DNA from 3 places in the Desulfobacca acetoxidans DSM 11109 genome. Region 1 is predicted to be linked to each of the others. Evidence: riboswitches for the same ligand, from Rfam matches in the RefSeq annotation. Region 1 holds a riboswitch; each other region holds the start of a gene.
What was found. Region 1 has a riboswitch for cobalamin ahead of DESAC_RS11110 (DUF2162 domain-containing protein). Riboswitches for the same ligand answer to the same signal wherever they lie in the genome.
Positions count from the first base shown of each region.

Region 2: another riboswitch for cobalamin. It lies ahead of DESAC_RS15015 (helix-turn-helix domain-containing protein); the one in region 1 lies ahead of DESAC_RS11110 (DUF2162 domain-containing protein).
Region 3: another riboswitch for cobalamin. It lies ahead of DESAC_RS00180 (hydrogenase iron-sulfur subunit); the one in region 1 lies ahead of DESAC_RS11110 (DUF2162 domain-containing protein).

Region 1 is NC_015388.1:2,482,820-2,485,019, forward strand. It holds gene DESAC_RS11105 (MotA/TolQ/ExbB proton channel family protein) at 1-357, opposite strand, end outside; gene DESAC_RS11110 (DUF2162 domain-containing protein) at 354-1,121, opposite strand; cobalamin riboswitch at 1,284-1,472, opposite strand; gene DESAC_RS11115 (TonB-dependent receptor plug domain-containing protein) at 1,764-2,200, opposite strand, start outside.
Region 2 is NC_015388.1:926,792-928,991, forward strand. It holds gene DESAC_RS15015 (helix-turn-helix domain-containing protein) at 101-880, opposite strand; cobalamin riboswitch at 1,148-1,333, opposite strand; cobalamin riboswitch at 1,620-1,805, shown strand; gene DESAC_RS16450 (lytic transglycosylase domain-containing protein) at 1,969-2,200, shown strand, end outside.
Region 3 is NC_015388.1:40,657-42,856, reverse strand. It holds gene mdh (malate dehydrogenase) at 1-411, shown strand, start outside; cobalamin riboswitch at 576-758, shown strand; gene DESAC_RS00180 (hydrogenase iron-sulfur subunit) at 1,186-1,614, shown strand; gene DESAC_RS00175 (methylenetetrahydrofolate reductase C-terminal domain-containing protein) at 1,635-2,200, shown strand, end outside.

The DNA of each region.
Region 1 (2,200 bases):
CGCCAGGGAAATGCCCATGGGAATCAAGGTCCCCATTAAACCCACGGCCGGGCCCACCCGAATAGCAAACCTGACCTTATCTAGACCCTTAATTAGCTCAAGTTCGAACTCCTGGAGGTGCTTTTCCAACTCAAGATCGAGGTTGGCTGATAGAGTCAAAACCTCGGAGTCCAACATGGTTCGATAGCGCCGTAACCCGACCGATCTTCCCTGCCGCCGGTCAATATATTCCCGCAGAAAACCGCCGGCAGATATCACGATCCAAAAAGTAAGCAGAATAAGTCCAACTACTACCGGATAAAACAGAGCTGAGGCAATAACGTAGAGAAACGTCTCAAGACCCGCTAGAATATTCATTCACCAACCTCGCGTCGTTTATTCATCAGGAAGCCGACCAACAAGGCGGCCAGGAGTAGGAAAAAAACGCCGATATGTTCAACCAGGACCAAGTTGCCTCCCTCCGTGGCAAACGATTGATAGATGCTTTTGGCCGCCTCAATATGGGCCGGAAGAAAAAGAGAACTCAGAAAATACAGGCCTATGGCCAACATGCTTAAACCGAGGCCGATCCTCTGATTTAACCGGGTTGATCTCAGGGTGAAAAGTTTGAGGCCCAGATAAATCAGCAGCGACAAGATGATAAACGTTGCACCCAATCCCAGCCCCACCACCCATGCAGGCAACTTGATCACCTGTAAGGCCGCCCAGGTGGAAAAGGTTATGGCCGTCAGGCAGACGGGACAGGGAAGAAGAAGGAATAAGGTTGGTGGCCGGGCCGACCGGGTGGCAGTCGGGTGGGCTGGTTGACGGCAGCCGGCGTGCACCCCACACCCGGAATCTGATCCTGCCCAGCTGTGGATGAGATATAAGCCCCAGACCATCATGCCTAAGGCCATGGCAATATGGACATATGGTCCTTTTCGCACCAGCGGCGTCAGGATCTTGATCAAACTTTCGCAAAACCCTGCAGCTAACAGAAAGGTTCCCAGATACAATAAGAGCGTCAAAACCAGACCCCGCCAACCCACCTGCCCCAGTCCCAGTCCGAAGCCGACCTTTACCACAAAGACGCTCAGACTGAATAACATGCCGCCGATCCACAAGATCAGGTTTAGATCCATCGTCTATCCCTCTGTCCTGAGAGATTCAATTTCTCAGGCCAAAAAAAAACCTTGAGCCCAAAATGGACCCAAGGATTGCACCCAGCTTGCTTTGTCCTTAGGCTAAGCCGTGTCGGTTTTCCATCCCGAGCGGCCGCGTTATCCCCAATCACACGTTGGGCAATACATATTGATTTACAGGCAGGTCTTCTGATTCCCGGATCATCCTTATTCCTGCACCTTCCCACCCGGCTTCAGCACGGGCAGTGGTATCTCGCAGGTATCGTCCCCGGTTACAGCGGCGGGACCATGCCGGACTTGCACCGGCTTCCCTTTTAAGCCCCGAAGGGCGCCTGTAATATGACCCTATTAAGTCAGAAAAAAGTTTCTGGTTGGTTACGGAACCTTGTTGTAAAAACCTTCCGGCGGGTCTGAAACCCGCTCCTCCGTATTGGCCTGCCGGTGCTGCAGTGCTGTAGGGCAGGAAAGCGAAAGGCATCCCGCCTTCTAAAATTCACCGGCACCAATTTTCATGCTTCGCCGGTAACCCGTTGGTAATGAGCATTACCTTGGCTAACTTTAAAATTCCCCTCCGAATCTGTCAAGGAGAAAATAGGTATCGGCCTGTGACTCCAACAGTAGATAACCACCGGGTAGCGGTCATTAAAATCTCAGCGTTATCTGACTCCAGATGGTCCGGCCCGGCGAGGGGTAGTAATAAAAGTATTCCCGATCGAGCATGTTATCCACCGACAGGGAGAGGTCCATATACTTCACCGGGGTAAAGATTATCTTGGAATTCAGAGTGAAATAGGGATCGTAGGAACCGTAGACATTGTTGTATTGATCGCTGTTGTCGTCCCTGCTTATCAATTTGCTGACATAGTGTCCCGAGAGAAATCCCTTGACTTTCCAATAGGTAGCCGTAATCCCAAAGTTGAATTGCTGTCGGGGAGTGTAGGTGATCTTTTTACCCACTGATTCCGGATTAAAAGGATTCTCGTTGATCCGGGCATCTAATAGGGTGGTATTGCCGAAAACCTCCAGCCAGGACCAGAGCTTCTGGGTAATCTCCAGCTCAACCCCTCTAATGGTCGCCT
Region 2 (2,200 bases), 1.6 Mb from region 1:
CCCTAAACCGAGGGTTAAGGAGCGATAATAACCGATAAGGCACCTTTCTATTAATCTTTGCCATAAAGAAAATGGTGAAGATTAAAGATTTTATTGCTAGTCACGGCTGGGTTTTCAAACTCTTTTTGTATTCCGAGGGACTTCGGCCCTCAATTTTTCTAAAAACTCTTCCAAAGTAAGATAGATCACCAAACCCAACGGCATAACAGGCCTCGGAAATATTCAAGTTATCATCTTTCATGAGTGCTTTGGCCTGGGTCACCCGTTTGCGGTTGAGGTATTCTTTGAAAGACAGTCCCATGATTTCCTTGAATTTCCGGACAAAATGAAATTTGCTCAAGTTGCTGATTTGACAGACCTTGTCCAAAGTCAACGCCTCATGATAGTTCTCATCAATAAATTGAACCGCCTTGGTGATGACATTGTATTCCTGCTTTGCCATTCCCGGGATCAACCTTCTTTCCAGGGAAATGAGGGCTTGACAAAGCAGTTGCAGTCGTTCAGCGATCAACTGATAGACATTTCGCATCATGGCCGAATGGACGCTCAGTTTCAGGAAGCTCTCTCTGGACAGGAGGAGAACTTCCATAGTCGTCAAGGACTCAATATCATACAGGGAGGAGCCATTTTCCAAAGCAGCCATCTCCCCAAAAAGCTCCCCGTCTCCGAGGAGATGGAATCGTATCGTTTCACCATACCTATCCTTCACTCTCATCTCTGCCGTTCCCGACATGACAATACCAATGCGGTCAATGCTTTCTCCTGTCTGACTCAGAAGAAATCTTTTTGGAAAAACCTCTTTCTTCGAAGACGCTGCTATTTCACGCAAGCAATTCTCCGGGAGTCCTAAAAAAATTTTAGTGGCTCTTATGACCTGCATGGTGTTAAGCCAACGATTCCCATTTTGGATCGGTTGAAATCTCTATCCCCAATGAGCTCTTGAAAGCCGAGCTGATAATTTCCAATATTCTCCTTCAATATACTTACTCTTTTGTCCCATCCGGCCCCAAAAAACTAAGGGATGATCAAAAAAAAATCCCTGAGTCCGTGCGGACCCAAGGATTGCACCCAGATTACTTGATCCCTGGCTTGGCTATAAAGATTTGCCTTCTCTTCATAACCCAGGCATACCCATTACCTCGTGGGTATACCAATAAGCTCACAGGCAGGTCTTCTGACTCCCGGATTATCCTAGTCCCTGCGCCTTCCCATTCCCTTCAGGTAAACAGTGGCAATTGCAGGTTTCGTCCCCGGTTACAGCGGCGGGACCGCGCCGGGTTCGCACCGGCTTCCCTATTAAACCCCTTGGGGTGCCTGAAACTAAAAAAGTGTATAATTTGATTTGCCGTCTTTGTCAAGAGAAAAAACTTTCTATAGGTTGATTAGATTTTATTACAAGATAATAATAACACCGTATAATTCAATCTTCCCGAGCTATCATGTTCGTCTCCGTATTTAAAGACGAGCCCTAAAAATGCGCCTGTTTTCTTCCAGGACACCCCTGAGCCAGATCGTCTCAAAATCTCTGGGTTAGTCGGACCCCGGCGCGTCCAGATTGGTTTATTGATATTGAAACTGAATTCAACTTTTTTCCGTTGACAAAAAGAATAGATTCACAATATAATCATTTCGCTTCAGGTGCCCCCTTGGGCTTAATAGGGAAGCCGGTGCAAATCCGGCACGGTCCCGCCGCTGTAACCGGGGACGAAACCTGCAATTGCCACTGTTTACCTGAAGGGAATGGGAAGGCGCAGGGACTAGGATGATCCGGGAGTCAGAAGACCTGCCTGTAACGAAAGTGCCGTAGTCCGACGTAAAGCTGGATCAGGCCAGGCAGCAGGAGGTAGGGAAAATCTCCTCCGCCCCCCCCGAGGAACAAGTTAAGCTGGGTGCAATCCTTGGGTCCACACGGACTCAAGGTTTTTTATTTGAACCGCCTGCACCCGCAGCGCTCCGGGTCAACTACCCATGAGCTTAAAAAAGCTAACCATATTCCTCGTTATATCCTTAGTCGTGACGCCGGCCGCGGTCGTTGCCAAGATAACCTCTTTACCCGCTGAAAAAGAATCTAGTCCACTAACAACTCGGGGGGAGCACCAACGCTCTACCCCTCAAATACCGGATACCCCGGTAGACCTGGAAGCCCTCCCTCTGGCCAGCCAGATCAGTTCAGCCTCTCAAATCCTTATCCTTGACCAAA
Region 3 (2,200 bases), 840 kb from region 1:
CACGGGGACGATATGGTGCCTATTCTGAGCGCCACGACAGTTTCAGGTATGCCCATTACCCAGTTTATTAAAGACAAAGCCCGGTTGGACGCCATGGTGGAACGTACCCGCAAAGGGGGCGGCGAGATCGTTGGGCTGCTGAAAACCGGTTCGGCCTTTTATGCCCCATCGGCGGCCGCAGTACAGATGGCCGAGGCCATCCTGAAGGATCAGAAACGGGTGGCGCCGGTATCGGTCTATATGGAAGGTGAGTATGGGCTCAAGGATATCTTCTTCGGTGTGCCGGTTATCTTGGGGGCCGGTGGTGTTGAGAAGATCATCGAACTGCCCTTGAACGCCGAAGAGCAGGCTCTGCTGGAAAAAAGCGCTGCCGCGGTAACCAAGACCAGGGACGAGTTGCCCAGGTTATAGTTTCTAGTTTCCCGGTCGCTAATTTAATGAGAGGGATAGCGGGCGTCAGGAAAATCCTGGCGCCCAGGATAAGTTAGGGAAACCAGGTTATCCACTCTGCTAAAAAATTTTAAGTGGGATAGGGTGAGTAATAGTGAATCAGCTTGACAGTCAGGGGAATTTGCTATATTAAGTGAAGAACAGGTTCCTTCGGGATGAAAAGGGAAGACGGTGCGAATCCGTCGCGGTCCCGCCGCTGTAACCGGGGACAAAGTCGGCATAAAGCCACTGGCCAGATAGAAGCCGGGAAGGCGCCGACAAGAGGTTGATCCGGGAGCCAGAAGACCTGCCTGTATTGTATCAGCAGAGTTGCTCGCCGTGGCAGCGGGGCTCTGGTATTGGGGACCAAGAAAACAGGGTGCAATCCTCAATTCTCCAAAGGGAGGGTTGAGGTTTTTTTTCTCTCAGGCCTCCTCCTTTCTCCTTCATTATGGCGTTCTGTCGGTCAGGATTGGCGCATCCTGGCCGACAGTTTTTTTGGAGAAGAAAGGCAATAAACGGACAAGGAGGCGTTCGGGTTCCATACATACCTTCTTCACATAGGAACATAAAAGCGACTTATTCTGATGCACTTGCTTTACGGCAATTATTGTTTATGTTATGAGCTATGGCAAAGCAGTCGGCCAGATCAACAATATAGGATCATATGTTCATAATAAGGGTCACCGGATCAACTTAAAATGCCATTATTCACTTGCGGTAGCTGAGGAAAAATAATAAAAAAGGGAGTGGAACATGGAATTCGAACCCAAGATCATCGCTTTCTGCTGTAGTTATTGAGCGTATTCTGCTGCGGACCTGGCAGGTTCGATGAGACTGCAATATCCAACGCATATTCATATTGTCAAAGTCCCCTGCACCGGGCGGGTGGACCTGATTCACCTGCTGGTGGCTTTTGAGCAGGGAGCCGACGGCGTCTTTGTAGCCGGCTGTTTAGAGGGCGAGTGCCACTATGTGCACGGCAATATCTTTGCCCGTAAGCGAGTCGGCCGGGCCAAGGAGATTCTTGAGAAGATCGGTATCGGCCGGGACCGCGTGGAAATGTATAATCTATCTGCCGGCCAGGGGACCAGATGGGCCGAAATCTGCCGTGAATTTGACGAACGGATCAAGAAGTTGGGTCCCAGTCCGATCCGTCTGGCTCATGAAAAGAAAGCCGCATAATTTTTTTAGGAGGCCGTCTGATGATCAAGGCAACACCGAAACCGCTGGAGGAGATCATCGATTATGTCAAAGACTTTTCTAATATTCTGATTGTAGGCTGTGACGGCTGTGTTACCGTCTGCGAAGCGGGAGGGATGAAAGAGGCCAAGATTCTCGGCTCGGCTCTGCGACTTTACTATACTCAGGCGGGCAAGGATCATGAAGTGATTGAGACTACGGTGACCAGACAGTGCGATAAAGAGTATCTGGCCGGAATAAAAGACCTAGTCGAAAATGCCGACGCCGTCATTTCTCTCGCCTGCGGCTGCGGCATCCAGTATTTGACTGAGATGTATTATCACAAGATTGTTTTTCCAGGGGTTAACACCCACTTTATGGGCATCAATGCTGAGCGGGGGCGGTATGAAGAACGCTGTGCCGGCTGTGGCCAATGCATCCTGGCGAGTACAGGCGGCATCTGTCCCATTGCCCGCTGTTCCAAACGGATGCTCAACGGACCGTGCGGCGGCTCCGATAACGGGAAATGTGAGGTCAACAAGGATATACCCTGCGCCTGGCATCTCATCTATGAAAGGCTGGAGATTCT